4 regions of the Pseudoalteromonas sp. MM17-2 genome follow, and region 3 is predicted to be linked to each of the others. Evidence: predicted binding sites of a transcription regulator. Region 3 holds the regulator's gene; each other region holds the start of a gene.

Region 1 (3,785 bases), on a different contig from region 3:
TCAGCAAGTGAGTGTGAAAGCACCTTATGGGGCATGTCGTGATTTCATTGCAGACTTCGTTGAGAGCAAACAGGCGTGGATAAACAAACAATTACATAAACAATCTGATATTGAAGCGGCTAGGTATAACCCATGGCTACATCGTCGCATTATGCTTTTCGGTGAATTACGTGCAATAGAGGTAAGCGAGAGCTCACTTGAGCAGACAGATAACCAAACGATAAACATCGTAATCAATAAGCGAGTGAAGCATCGCCAACGCTATTTTAATCAACAGCTATTGGCACTGATGCACGATGAATTATCTGATCACTTATCAGAGCGCATAATGCAGTGGCAAAAGGTGATGAATATCGGCGCTAACGGCATTAGCGTTAAAGTGTACAAGCGTCGTTGGGGCAGTTGCGATTCGCGCGGTGAGTTATGTTTTAATACCTTGTTGGCAGGAGCTCCGCATTGGGTTATTGACTATGTCATTGTTCACGAGCTGGCGCACCGGGTACATATGGATCACAGCCATCAATTTTGGGCACTGGTTAATGGCTACTACGAGCATACCGACCAAGCGCGATTATGGCTTAAAGAGAATGCACATCTGTTGGATTTTGTACGATAGGAAAGTGGTGGAGGGAGCTGGATTCGAACCAGCGAAGGCAATGCCGTCAGATTTACAGTCTGATCCCTTTGGCCGCTCGGGAACCCCTCCGATAGAATGATGTGTGTTGTTAAGTGGTGGAGGGAGCTGGATTCGAACCAGCGAAGGCAATGCCGTCAGATTTACAGTCTGATCCCTTTGGCCGCTCGGGAACCCCTCCTAAACAACGGCGGCGATAATAGCAAACTCAGAGTCCAAGTAAAGAAAAAAACTAAAGAAAGCTGAAAAAAGGCCGATAACTGCTTAGAAGTAATTCAGGTTGAATAAAGTTTATGCAAGTTAAGCCCGTCATTCGTAACGAACTACAAATGGACTCGCAATTATGTCGCAGTGTCCATGAGGCCCGTCGTGGAGACTTTGCTTGGCTGTTAGCATCATTATCAGCAGATGCACTCGATTTTGCCCAGTTTCACCTTCCCAAATCAGAATTAGAATCTCACCAGGTGGATGAGCAGCAGTTGCGATTGCAATTGGGCGCTGCGCCTGCAAAACCAACGGCATTACCGGATTACCATATAGATAGAGCTCAGCATGACAGGGCATTGTTGGCGCAAAGCTCAATGACAACTCTGCGCTTAAAAGAGTGTCTAACCCCGGAGCCTTTGGCAGTGCGAGACGACAAAACCTATGTTCCACTACTTATAATTGATAATTGCGATCCGAGCGTACAGGCAAAACATCATCGCCAATATGAGCCACTGAACGAGCCGCAAATGGATAGTGCAGCCTTTTACGATCAACTTGTGGATATGAATAAGTCCTCGTCTTTAGCACACGCGTAGTGGCCTGCGCATATCAGGGTGTAATAGTGGGTGCGAGCAGGATGCAATAGCAGGTGCGAGCCAAGGGTTCTTGTACTAATTAAGCGAATACCTAAAGCTGCCACTGGGCGGCGGTATCACATCAAGACATACAGCACTTTTTGAATTTATTGCCACTTAAGCATGGGCAGGGATCGTTGCGTTTAAGCTTTACATCAGCGGCTTTAAACAACTGCCCGCTGTCGTACTTCCACTGGTGGTGGCGTTGAATGAACTGTGAGCGTTCATGTATACAGTGAAGGGTATCAGCAATGATGTAAAAAGCCTTAAATTCAACATAGGCCAAAGCATCGCCAGGCACATAATCCATTATTTGTAAGCGCACAAAACGCGCTGCTTGGGCAAATTCAGCCACTTCCTCTCTGGGGTTTTGTTCTAGGGCTTTCTCTGAGCAGGTAAAACATAAGTAATCAATAGCTTGTTCACAAAATGCACTATAACGAGAGCGCATCAGGCTCTGGGCGTCGGGGGCATCAATAGCTCTACTTACAAACCGGCCGCAGCAATTAGCAAAAGGCTGCGGCAATCCACAATGGCACATCGCATTTTCTAACTACAAGGAATCACGCCACTATATTAGCAGACTTGTAACTGCGAGGGCACAGTTGTTTGGTCGCTGGCGTTATGCTCGGTAGTGAAACAGTAAAGCTGTGCTTTAGCTTGGTGGGTATTAAGTTGTAAGGCTTCGAGTCGCTGCTGTTTTAAAATATCCGTCCAGGTGATCACCGCCGCAAAACGGCCATTTTGCAGCGCACAATTAAGCATGTACTCCATATCAACAACATGTTTAGCCCGAATTACCAGCAATTTATTCGTGTCGATAGAGCAAGCGTCCAATAGGTGGCGGCTAGGCACATTGTCAGGGGCGACTAATAGCGTCCAGCCATTATTTTGATTGTAGCGATGAACGATTTTAAGCATCTCAAATGTTGCAGAGATCTCATCCTCAGTTTTTACGATATTGATCACATTAGGGTTATCTTGCTGATAGCTTTTAACATGACGAACACTTGCTGTATGTAACATAATTGCCTCGCTGTGGATTTTGTTAACCATATACAGTGTTTTATACAGTATGTGTATACAGTAGTTTATACAGTTGTTCAGTGCAAGTTTTTTTTGTTTCTTTTTTAAACGTCTTGTTTGTTGCTTTAAACGCTTAGCGATACCGAAGAAGCTAAAGCTGTATTTCAGTGCCAATATTGCTGTGTAAACATGCGGTCATTTGTCCGCATTTATGCTAGTATCCGCCGCTTCTATTTTACGTATCACTGTTTACTCCTATGTTCGAAAGACTGTTCAAAATAAAATCGCATGGAAGCTCCGTTAAGCGCGAGGTTATCGCAGGACTCACGACCTTTATCACCATGGTGTACATCGTGTTTGTCAACCCGGCAATGCTAGCAGAGGCGGGAATGGACCAAGGGGCAGCATTTGTAGCAACCTGTATTGCTGCTGCTATCGGTTGCTTCATTATGGGTTTTTGGGCGAATTATCCGTTGGCATTAGCGCCAGGCATGGGCTTAAATGCATTTTTTACCTACGGCGTAGTATTAGGCATGGGTTACACCTGGCAGGCGGCTTTAGCGGCGGTGTTTATGTCGGGATGTATCTTTTTAGCGTTGAGCCTATTTAAGGTCAGAGAGTGGATAATCAATGCCATTCCACTGGTACTTAAGCGCGCTATCGCCACGGGAATTGGCGCTTTTCTGGCGCTCATTGCACTGAAAAACGCGGGTATTGTTGTTGCCAGTCCAGCCACGCTCGTACAGATGGGTGATATTACCAGCAGTGGGCCTTTGCTCGCTATCCTGAGCTTTTTCGTAATAGCGGCGCTGTTGTATCGTGATATCAAAAGCGGCGTATTGATCAGTATCATGTTGGTAACAGGCATTGCGTTATCTCTGGGGCTGGTTGAATATCAAGGGGTGATCTCAGCGCCACCTTCCATCGCTCCTACCTTTATGCAATTAGATTTTGCCTCGGCGCTAGAGTTGTCCATGCTCAGTGTCATTTTCGCATTCTTGTTTGTGGATTTGTTCGACACCTCAGGCACCTTAGTGGCGGTAACGCAAAAAGCTGGCTTGGCCGATGAGCAAGGGCGTATGCCACGTTTGGGTCGAGCACTGAGTGCCGATAGTACGGCGACAATTGCAGGCTCTATGCTTGGCACCTCTACGACCACTTCCTACATCGAGTCGGTATCTGGTGTGTCAGTGGGTGGGCGTACAGGCTTAACAGCTGTGGTGGTGGGCTGTTGCTTCCTACTGATGATGTTTTTTGCTCCTTTGGCAGCCATGGTTCCAGCT
Region 2 (3,785 bases), on a different contig from region 3:
CGGATCAGCGAACTGGTGAGCTTAAATGTAACCGATATAGACGTGCGTGGCGGAGAAGTTAGGGTCCTAGGTAAAGGCCGTAAAGAGCGTATTGTTCCTGTGGGCCGCCAAGCCATTAGCGCATTAAACTCGTGGCTAAAAATACGCCCAGCGCTGATCGGCCAAGACTCTGATGCGCTATTTTTATCACAGCGCAAGTTGCGCATTTCTGCTCGTCACGTGCGTGAGCGCATGCGTGAATGGGGCGTCAAACAAGGGATTAGTGCCCAGGTACACCCACACAAACTACGCCACTCTTTTGCTTCGCATGTGCTTGAGTCCAGTGGTGATTTGCGCGCGGTGCAAGAGTTACTTGGACACAGCAGCTTGTCCGCCACTCAGGTTTATACCCATTTGGACTTTCAACATCTTGCTAAGGTGTATGATAATACCCACCCTAGAGCCAAAAAACAGAAGTAACTATGATTCGATTTAATCGCGCCTTAGAGCAAGCCAAAGTGCTCAGTTTTGATTTGGATGACACACTGTATAACAATCATCCGGTCATTAAGGCTGCACTGCAGGCGCAACATGATTACTTACAAACATTGCCGCAGTGGCGCGAGCAAGAAGCTGATTTTTGGCAATACTGTCGCGAACAGGCGTTAATGCAGCAGCCAGCATTAGCGCATGATGTTACCGCCCTACGTAAGCAAGCACTTACTCATGCCATGATTCACATGGGCGTTGATAGCAGCCATGCTGAGCATGCCTATCGGGCGTTTGCCAAGGCTCGTAGTGACATTGTTGTTGCCGACAGTGTGCTGGCATTATTGGACACTTTGCGCCAACGCTTTCGCCTGATAGCCATCACCAACGGTAATGTCGATGTCACCCGCTTTAACCTTCATGACCAGTTTGATGCCGTGTTTATGGCCGGCCCGGACGGTCGTGCAAAACCTTATAGCGACCTTTACCACAAAGCAGCGCAAGCAATGGCGGTCACACCGCAGCAAATAATCCATATCGGCGATAGCTTAGACACCGATGTACAAGGCGCTAATAATGCTGGTTGTAAGAGTGTATGGCTAAATAACCAAGCGATTAGCTACCAGTACAAGGGGCTAGCGGATATGGAGATTAGCGATATCCATGAGCTCGAGATTCTCACTTAAACAGGTTAGTTTGTCCGAGTGTTTAACAGCTCAGCGTCGTATTCCAGAGCTTGCCACTGGGGCCAGCCTGGCTCGCTATGAGCGAAAAATCGCGGCGGCTCCTTTCCTTGCTCTCGTGGCTTATCAGCAACACCATATTATCGGTTTTAAACTGGGCTTTGCGTTGTCACCACAGTGTTTTTATAGCTGGCTTGGCGGTGTGGTGCCCAGTTATCGCTCTCAAGGGGTAGCCAGTGCGCTGCTGCAATATCAAGAGCGCTGGGCCAAGGCCCGTGGCTATCAAGAAATTCAAGTTAAGAGCATGCTGTGCTTTAGCGCTATGCGTGCCATGTTAGCAAAGCACCAGTACCTACAACTCACTGCCAACAGCCAAATTGATGCCGATACTAAGATTGTATTTAGCAAGCTGCTATAAAGCCATCAAGTGCCAGTTTCGGGCCTGCAAAACCATAGCTCATGACAAAGAGACAGCGCACTGGTTATAAAAACAGTATTCTATTTAGCCAAGCTGGAACTCTTGTTATACTGGTGGCAATTATGACAGGTGGAAAGCGGCGATGGATGTATCTGAATTACTTGATGGCTTAAACGACAAGCAACGCGAGGCGGTAGCAGCGCCGTTGCAAAATATGCTGGTATTAGCAGGAGCTGGCTCGGGCAAAACCCGAGTCTTGGTGCACCGCATCGCTTGGCTTACTCAAGTTGAAGGAGCCTCGCCTTTTAGCATCTTCGCCGTAACCTTTACCAATAAAGCCGCAAAAGAGATGCGTGCTCGTGTCGAGCAGACCATTCAAGGCTCTGTTGGCGGCATGTGGGTAGGCACATTCCACGGCTTGGCACACCGTATTTTGCGCGCCCATCACCGCGAAGCCAAGCTACCTGAGTCTTTTCAAATTCTTGATAGCGATGATCAACAGCGAATGATCCGCCGCTTACTCAAGGCCATGAATATTGATGAGAAGAAGTGGCCAGCCAAACACCTTGCGTGGTATATCAGCGCCAAAAAAGATGAGGGCCTGCGCCCGGGTGACATTCAAGCCTATGATGTCAACGAGCAGCTATTGCTGCGTGTATACTCAGCTTACCAAGAAGCTTGCGATCGCGCTGGACTGGTCGATTTTGCAGAAATACTGTTGCGCTGCTACGAGGTACTGCAGCAAAACCCCACTTTGCTGCGCCATTATCAACAGCGCTTTGCGCATATTCTGGTGGATGAGTTTCAAGATACCAATACCATTCAGTACCGCTGGCTAGCACTGATCGCAGGCGATACCAACAGCATGATGATTGTCGGCGATGATGATCAAAGTATCTATGGCTGGCGTGGTGCCCGTATCGAGAATATCAAACGCTTTTTAGACGACTTCGACGCCGAAACCATTCGTCTTGAACAAAATTACCGCTCGACTGCCACCATCTTGAAAGCGGCGAACTCTCTGATTGAGAATAACGCAGAACGCATGGGTAAAAATCTGTGGACCGACGGCAATCAAGGCGAGCCTATTTCCATTTATGCTGCTTTTAATGAGCTAGATGAAGCGCGCTTTATTGTTGGCAAAATAAAAACCTGGATGGATGCAGGCAATGCGCTAACCGATACCGCAATTCTTTACCGTAACAATGCGCAATCTCGAGTCTTAGAGGAAGCCTTGTTACAAGAGGGGTTAAAGTACCGTATTTATGGCGGCATGCGCTTCTTCGAGCGCCAAGAAATCAAAGATGCATTATGTTATTTGCGCCTGGTGAGTAATCGTCAAGATGATGCCGCCTTTGAGCGTGTGATCAACACCCCAACTCGAGGCATTGGCGATAAGACGCTCAGTCATATTCGTGACTGTGCCCGAGCCGAGTCGCTGCCATTATGGTATGCCGCCAAGGCTATTTTAGAGCAGAAACATTTGTCTGGTCGCGCCGCCACAGCAGTCAATCGCTTTATTGAGTTGGTTGAGGATGTGGAGCAGCGTATTGCTGAGTTGACCCTTGCAGAGCAGGCAAAATACACCATAGAGAATACCGGTTTGATGGCCATGTATCAGGCCGAAAAAGGCGAAAAAGGCCGTGCTCGCGTGGAAAACTTAGAAGAGCTTATTAACGCTTGCGAGCAATATGAATTACCCGTTGATGAAGAGTTTTCCTCACCACTGCAAGGCTTTTTAGCCTATACCTCTTTAGAGGCCGGAGAGGGTCAAGCCGAAGAACACGAAGACGCGGTACAAATGATGACTCTGCACTCCGCCAAAGGCTTAGAGTTTCCATTGGTATTTATGGTCGGTGTAGAGGAAGGCATGTTCCCGTCACAACAAAGCCAAGAGGAAAGTGGTCGCTTAGAAGAAGAGCGCCGCCTATGTTATGTGGGCATGACCCGAGCTATGGATAAACTCTATATTACCCACGCTGAAAGCCGGCGCTTATATGGCCAAGAAAAGTATCACAGCCCGTCACGGTTCCTACGAGAAATGCCGGAAGACTGTGTAGAGGAGATCCGCGTTAAAACAAAAATCTCAGCGCCACAACAAGCTAACCGCTTTAGCCCTTCATTGACTCAAGCAGCGTTTGCCGACAGCGGCTTTAGTCTCGGCCAGCGAGTTATCCATGCTAAGTTTGGTGAGGGTACCGTGCTTAACTACGAAG
Region 3 (3,785 bases):
AAGCGTTTGCAACCGATGCACTGGCTTTATGTTTGGCGCAGAATGCGGTGGAGAAAAAGTTTGCTTTAGAGCTTGATGATACCGAGCGTAGTTTCTTATACATGCCCTATATGCACAGTGAGAGCCAGGCGATTCATGTGGTGGCTGAGCAGCTTTTTCGGCCCTTAAGTAACTATAAATATGAACTGGCTCACAAAGAAATCATTGACCGTTTTGGGCGTTATCCACATCGTAATGATATTCTCGGTCGGCAATCGAGCGACGCTGAACAGGCGTTTTTGAATCAGCCTGGTAGCCGCTTTTAGTTAAGGGCTTTGTGCCCAGCGCTTCGCTTGTTCACGTTGTTCATAACGAAAGGATTTAACCTCTGCATGAATAAAGTGTGCGCCAAGGTGCTGGGCAAAGTCACCAAGCAACGAATTGGTGGCAATGGCTACTTTATTCACCTTTTGATGATGGTCGCGCACAAATTGCAGATGAGAGAGTAACGCGGCAAATGAGTCCCACCCCGGAAAGTGTTCAGTAGCAATAATGAGAGCATGTAGCTTTGCATGCTGTTCAATATAAGGGTCGATAATACGCACGGCTGCTGCAAAGTCTTCTGCTGTCAGCTGGCCTTGTGGTTCGAGTAGAGCGGTATTGTGTGTTTCGTTTATAGTGATATTGAGCATATATCCTCGCCAACGAGTTCCTTGTATGCTCTATCAATATAGAATATTTACTTACAAGCGGTTGGTTATTGGTGCAAGGTTGTAGGTAGTGCGCTGAGGTTTAAAGTTTCACCTACGCAGCTTTGCAGCAAACTTTGAACTTGGTCTTTTTCGTTTTGCGAGTAGCGAAGGTCATATTTGCTCATGATGTAATTAAAGCGCTGAATGTACTGACAGCGGTAATCTTGATGCGGCGGCAACCATTGCCAAGGGCCTTTTGCGCCTTTGCTACGATTTAGGCCATCATCAACAGCAAGCAAATTCTCCATATCGTTGGCAAATTGTGCCTTTTGCGAACGACTCCAGGTGGCAGCACCGTGTTCATAGGCAAATTTAAGCGGCACAATATGGTCTATATCTAAGTCATCGTCATTGCGTAGTATCTGCCCCGAATAAGGGTCATGCCACTGGCCGCTGGTGACGGTGCAGCGCGCTTGAGTGGTGTAGCTTACATCACTGTGTGATTGGGCAATCAGCACTTCAGCACGAGCGTCTTGGCAGTCGTGATCGGTGTCTAACCAATGTGGCCAGCTATCCCGATGATAACTATTTTCTGATGTTTGTTTAGTGTAGTTCTTTGGTAAACGTCCACCGTCTGCTAGACAGCTTTCTAAGTTCGCATAGGGGGTAAAAGATTGAGTGCGTTGATAATGAGCCGAGTCTTCAGGGTGACAAAGGCCGCTGCGCGACATCTTGATCGTATCGGCTTTGCACGCACCTATCGTCAGTGCCGAAATAAGTAAAAGGAACGCTGAAAATACACTTTGGCGAGTCATCTAACTGCTTAATAATATGACTAAAACAGCGCTACTTTAAAGCATTGTCGCGCATTCGTCACCTATCACTTTATGAGTATGAGGTGAGGTTGCATATGAACAAAAGCGAAGTTGCATTAATTAAGGTTGCAACGGTCAGCAAATTCCCTGATTTTATTTGCGATTTTCATTTAACTGTATATACTCACAGTTAAATGTACTGTATGGAAACCCAGTTGTATGCGCCCATTAACTAAACGCCAATCGCAAATTCTTGAGCTGATTAAAGTCTTTATTAAAGATACCGGCATGCCGCCGACGCGTGCAGAAATTGCACAAACACTGGGGTTTCGCAGTGCTAACGCCGCAGAAGAACATCTTAAGGCGTTGGCTAAGAAAGGCGTAATCAAAATGAAGCCTGGAGCGAGTCGAGGTATTCAATTGGTCGAGGAAGAAGAACCCGAACAATTGGGCCTGCCTTTAATTGGCCGCGTTGCTGCGGGCGAGCCCATTCTTGCCCAACAGCATATAGAGAGTCACTGCCAGATAGACCCACTGCTGTTCAAGCCTGCTGCAGATTATTTGCTGCGCGTAAATGGCATGAGTATGAAAGACATCGGCATTATGGATGGCGACTTATTAGCGGTACATCGCACTCAGGTGGCTGAAAACGGCCAAGTGGTGGTCGCGCGGGTTGATGAAGATGTCACCGTGAAGCGTTTAGAAAAAGCTGGGCGTAAGGTTCTGCTGCATGCAGAGAATGAAGAATTCACACCCATTGAAGTCGATTTAGAGAATGAATCCTTTAATATTGAAGGCTTAGCTGTAGGTGTGATCCGAAACGCCGACTGGATGTAATTAAATTTACTTATTTTGCCTCTAATAGGTCTGTTATTAGGGGCTTTCCCCATGTTCCCTCCTTAGCCACAGTGCTTTCTAACAGCTTGAATCTCCCTGTTAATTTATTAATAAAACGTAAACAAAAATAGTGTATTAACTTGCTATTAGCTCAATCTTTGACTAATTGGTTATATTACAGGCTTTGCTGGTCGGTTTTTCAACAGTTTATTTAGGGTCAAAGTTGTCGACTGGTAAAAGCATAATAATAACGAAGATTGGGTATTAAGCTGTAACCGCCTCTTCCTTGCATTGCGCAACAATAAGGAGATGGTACACATGAAGAAGCTGAGCTCCCTCATGTTGCTATGTCTGTTATTCCCTCAATTGGTGTCCGCGAATAGCAAGTACAACTTGCGCCAAGGGGTAACTGACATTAGCGAAAATGTTTACCAACTACACATGACCATATTTATTATATGCTGTGTGATTGGTGTGGTTGTTTTCGCGGTGATGTTTTGGGCGCTGCTCAAACACCGTAAGTCAAAAGGGGTCACCCCCGCTACCTTTCATGAAAGCACCAAAGTAGAAATACTTTGGACAGCGATTCCATTTGTTATTCTCATAGCCATGGCTGTACCGGCCACCAAAACCCTGATTGCTATGGAGGATACAACAAAGGCCGATATCACCATTAAGGTGACTGGTTCACAATGGAAATGGCACTACGAGTATATGGGTCACGATGTGGGCTTTTACTCACTGCTGTCAACGCCTCAAGAGCAAATCAAAAATGCGCAAAATAAGGGCGACAATTACCTCCTCGAAGTAGATAAACCCTTGGTCATTCCCACTAATCAAAAAGTACGCTTTTTAATGACCTCAGATGACGTCATTCACTCTTGGTGGGTGCCCGATTTTGCAGTAAAGAAAGACGCTAACCCTGGGTTTATCAACGAAGCTTGGACACGCGTAAACGAACCAGGTACGTATCGCGGCCAGTGCGCCGAGTTATGCGGTAAAGACCACGGCTTTATGCCGGTAGTCGTAGAAGCAAAACCCCCTGAAGAGTTTGACGCTTGGCTGGCAGAGCAGAAACAAGCGAAGCAAGCTCAGGCGCAGGCCGATGCTGAGCTGCTAGAACAAATCCTCTCTGAAGATGAGCTAATGGCATCTGGCGAGCAAGTGTACATCACTCGCTGCGCAGCTTGTCATCAGCCTACGGGGCTCGGTTTACCTGGAGTCTTCCCCGCCATTAAAGGCAGTCCAATAGCTACCGGCGATATTAACGACCATATCGATATTGTGGTGCACGGTAAGCCAGGGACTGCGATGCAGGCATTTGTCGGTCAACTTACGCTAAAAGAGTTGGCTGCGGTGGTTACTTACCAACGCAATGCCTTTGGTAATGAAACCGGTGACATCGTTCAACCAAGCGTGATTCAGGCCTATATTGATGGGGAGGAACAATGAGTACAGCAGC
Region 4 (3,785 bases), on a different contig from region 3:
CACGCGGTATTAGACCACTGTGGACAACCTAGATAAAGCATGGTTAGAGCACGGTTCATAGTGATTGGCAGCTATGCTAGCACAGCTTTATGGCTTTAGGTGCTCAATAAGTATGCAACTCGGAGTTTGCTTCGTGACATTGACAGCCGTTTTTATATAATTGACGCAATTAATTTGGCCACTGCGTGCTTAAACCAATGCGCGCTTACAATTAAAACAGGAATATTATGCGCTCTATATATTGCGGACACTTAAATAAAAGTCATGTCGACCAAGAAGTTACTCTGTGTGGGTGGATCAACAAACGCCGCGATTTAGGTGGCTTGATCTTCGTCGATGTGCGTGACCGCGAAGGTTTGGTGCAGGTGGTGTTCGACCCGGAAGTTGAAGGGCTTATGGATGTGGCGAATAAACTTCGTCAAGAATTCTGTGTACAAGTCAAAGGGGTGGTCCGCGCTCGCCCTGACAGCCAAGTCAACAAAGACATGAGCACAGGTGAAGTGGAAATTCTGGGTACTGGCCTTGAGATCATTAACCGCAGCGACGCTCTCCCACTGGATTTTAACCAGCAAAACTCCGAAGAGCGCCGTCTAAAATACCGCTACTTGGATCTTCGCCGCTTAGAGATGAGCGACCGCATTAAGTTGCGTGCCAAAGCCACAAGTTTTGTTCGCCGCTTCTTGGATAGCAATGACTTCCTCGATATTGAAACGCCGGTACTGACCAAAGCGACTCCTGAAGGAGCACGTGACTACCTTGTGCCAAGCCGTGTTCACCATGGCAGTTTCTATGCACTGCCGCAGTCGCCGCAGCTGTTTAAACAACTGTTGATGATGTCTGGCTTTGACCGTTACTACCAAATCGTTAAATGTTTCCGTGATGAAGATTTACGTGCCGACCGCCAGCCAGAGTTCACGCAAATCGATATCGAAACCTCATTTATGAGTTCAGACCAAGTTCGCGGTGTCACTGAAAAACTGATCCGTGATATGTGGCAAGAATTGCTGAATGTTGACTTAGGCGAGTTCCCAGTAATGGCCTATAGCGAAGCCATGCGTCGTTTTGGTTCAGACAAGCCTGACCTACGTAACCCGATGGAGCTTATTGACGTTGCTGATTTGGTTAAAGACGTTGAGTTTAAAGTATTCTCTGGCCCTGCCAATGATGAGAAAGGCCGCGTAGCCGTGCTTAGCGTGCCAGGCGGAGCGTCTTTATCACGCAAGCAAATTGACGAGTACACGAAGTTTATCGGCATCTATGGCGCTAAAGGTTTAGCCTGGATGAAGGTCAATGACCGCGACGCAGGTGTGGAAGGCGTGCAATCACCGATTGCTAAGTTTTTGAACGAAGAGGTGATCACCGCCTTACTTGAACGCACCAATGCGCAAACTGGCGATATCATTTTATTTGGTGCCGACTCACGCAATGTGGTCAATGAAGCCATGGGTGCGCTGCGCTTGAAGATTGGTTTAGACCTTGAGCTAACTGATTTAACTAAATGGGCGCCATTGTGGGTCGTAGACTTCCCGATGTTTGAAGAAGATGATGAAGGCGATCTACATGCTGTTCACCACCCATTTACTGCGCCAAAAGATGTCAGCCCAGAGGAGCTGGAAGCGAACCCTGCCGGCACGCTTTCTGATGCCTACGACATGGTTCTTAATGGTTACGAAGTCGGTGGTGGTTCGGTGCGTATCCACAACAATGCGATGCAACAAGCGGCGTTCCGAGTATTGGGGATCAATGAGCAAGAGCAACAAGATAAGTTCGGTTTCCTACTCGATGCGTTGAAGTATGGTACACCGCCGCACGCAGGCTTAGCGTTCGGCCTTGACCGTCTAGTGATGTTGCTTTGTGGTACAGACAATATTCGTGATGTCATTGCCTTCCCGAAAACGACGCAAGCATCTTGTTTGATGACCGATGCCCCGAGTGTGGCAAATCCCGATGCTCTGCAAGAGCTGGGTATCGGAGTGACTGCCTCTGAGAGTGAACAGAGCGAATAAGCGATAACGATAAAAGAAGCGGCTCAGGCCGCTTTTTTTATGCTTCAGCTTTACACTGGTCATACATACAGTTACCATTTCCATAAGCGAGAATAATAATAAGGTCAGTGGGTGAGTATAATTTTGGGAATTGACCCCGGCTCGCGCTTTACCGGCTATGGTGTCGTGCAGCAGCAAGGGCATAAGTTCCATTACTTGGGCAGTGGCTGTATTAAGCTAGGTGATAATGCCTTCCCGTTGCGTCTAAAAATGATTTTCCAAGGCGTCAGCCAACTCATTGAGCAATTTAACCCTACCGCGTTTGCCATAGAGCAAGTGTTTATGGCCCACAATCCTGATTCGGCATTAAAGCTAGGACAAGCTCGGGGCGCAGCCATTGTTGCCGCGACCTTGGCCGACATTGACGTGTCAGAATACTCCGCGCGGCAAGTGAAACAAGCAGTGGTTGGGCGAGGCTCTGCGGAAAAGGCACAGGTACAACACATGGTGAAGCATATCTTGAAACTGCCAGCCACGCCGCAAGCAGATGCCGCCGACGCCTTGGCTATTGCTATGTGTCATGGCCACTCACAACAAAACTTAATAAAACTGTCCGGTCAAGCACGTAAAACCGTGCGCGGACGCTTGAGGTAACAATGATAGGACGAATTAGAGGATTGTTGGTTGAGAAGCAGCCCCCTGAAGTGTTAGTGGAGGCAGCGGGCATTGGCTATGAAATCAACCTCCCCATGAGTTGCTTTTATGCACTTCCCGAGTGTGGCGAACAGGTCACCTTGTATACCCACTTTGTGGTGCGAGAGGATGCGCAGCTGTTATTTGGGTTTAACACCAAAAACGAACGCGCCCTGTTTCGTGAATTGCTAAAAGCCAATGGGGTAGGGCCTAAATTAGGCCTAGGTATTTTATCGGGGATGTCGGCAGAGCAATTTATCCATTGCGTTCATCATGGCGATGCAAGCACCTTAGTAAAGCTTCCCGGCGTTGGCAAAAAAACCGCAGAGCGGTTAGTGTTAGAAATGAAAGACAGGCTTAAAGATTGGGGTCCTGACTTATTTACCCCTCACACTGACGCGGCACCAATAGATGCGCCCAATGGTGATACTTTGGTCGCGAGTAATGCCCAAGACGATGCGGTTGCCGCACTTGAAGCTCTGGGCTATAAAAATGCTCAGGCAGTGAAGTCGGTAAAAGCAGTCGCGAAGCCAGGCATGGCCTCCGAAGAAATGATTAAGCAAGCGCTCAAAGCGATGCTATAACAGAGATACCATCATGATAGAAGCGGATCGGCTGATTGAGCCAGAGGTACAGGGTAATGAGGATGTGGTCGATAGAGCCATTCGGCCTAAATTATTGGCCGACTATCACGGCCAACCTCATGTTAAACAGCAGATGGATATTTTTATCGAGGCCGCACGCTCACGCAGCGAGGCCTTAGATCATCTACTTATATTTGGTCCCCCTGGGTTAGGTAAAACCACGTTAGCCAATATTGTTGCTAATGAACTCGATGTGAGTATTAAAACGACTTCCGGTCCGGTGTTGGAAAAAGCCGGCGATCTCGCCGCCTTACTGACAAACTTAGAAGCTCATGATGTGCTGTTTATCGACGAAATTCATCGCATGAGCCCGCATGTTGAGGAAATACTCTATCCAGCCATGGAAGACTATCAACTCGATATCATGATTGGTGAAGGCCCCGCAGCGCGCTCGATTAAACTTGATTTACCGCCATTTACTTTAATTGGTGCAACGACCCGTGCAGGCTCATTAACCTCTCCG

What was found. Region 3 encodes LexA, which represses DNA repair genes until DNA is damaged. Its sites were predicted from a motif close to TACTGTATNNNNATACAGTA; they were not measured.
Region 1: a site for LexA is predicted at 2,546-2,565, ahead of MHM93_RS03060 (SulA-like leucine-rich domain-containing protein). Genes of this name have one in related genera too.
Region 2: a site for LexA is predicted at 1,628-1,647, ahead of uvrD (DNA helicase II). Genes of this name have one in related genera too.
Region 4: a site for LexA is predicted at 2,060-2,079, ahead of ruvC (crossover junction endodeoxyribonuclease RuvC). Genes of this name have one in related genera too.

What each region holds. Positions count from the first base shown of each region.
Region 1 is NZ_JAKRFV010000002.1:301,551-305,335, forward strand. It holds gene MHM93_RS03035 (YgjP-like metallopeptidase domain-containing protein) at 1-616, shown strand, start outside; tRNA gene MHM93_RS03040 (tRNA-Tyr) at 622-706, opposite strand; tRNA gene MHM93_RS03045 (tRNA-Tyr) at 731-815, opposite strand; gene MHM93_RS03050 (VC2046/SO_2500 family protein) at 928-1,437, shown strand; gene MHM93_RS03055 (YchJ family metal-binding protein) at 1,559-1,927, opposite strand; gene MHM93_RS03060 (SulA-like leucine-rich domain-containing protein) at 2,053-2,502, opposite strand; gene MHM93_RS03065 (NCS2 family permease) at 2,760-3,785, shown strand, end outside.
Region 2 is NZ_JAKRFV010000028.1:33,308-37,092, forward strand. It holds gene xerC (tyrosine recombinase XerC) at 1-459, shown strand, start outside; gene MHM93_RS17775 (HAD-IA family hydrolase) at 462-1,154, shown strand; gene MHM93_RS17780 (GNAT family N-acetyltransferase) at 1,165-1,569, shown strand; gene uvrD (DNA helicase II) at 1,712-3,785, shown strand, end outside.
Region 3 is NZ_JAKRFV010000012.1:6,808-10,592, forward strand. It holds gene MHM93_RS10975 (DUF924 family protein) at 1-305, shown strand, start outside; gene MHM93_RS10980 (STAS/SEC14 domain-containing protein) at 306-671, opposite strand; gene MHM93_RS10985 (HNH endonuclease family protein) at 737-1,486, opposite strand; gene lexA (transcriptional repressor LexA) at 1,706-2,323, shown strand; gene coxB (cytochrome c oxidase subunit II) at 2,642-3,775, shown strand; gene ctaD (cytochrome c oxidase subunit I) at 3,772-3,785, shown strand, end outside.
Region 4 is NZ_JAKRFV010000031.1:6,664-10,448, reverse strand. It holds gene MHM93_RS18250 (DUF72 domain-containing protein) at 1-41, opposite strand, end outside; gene aspS (aspartate--tRNA ligase) at 228-2,006, shown strand; gene ruvC (crossover junction endodeoxyribonuclease RuvC) at 2,118-2,639, shown strand; gene ruvA (Holliday junction branch migration protein RuvA) at 2,642-3,262, shown strand; gene ruvB (Holliday junction branch migration DNA helicase RuvB) at 3,276-3,785, shown strand, end outside.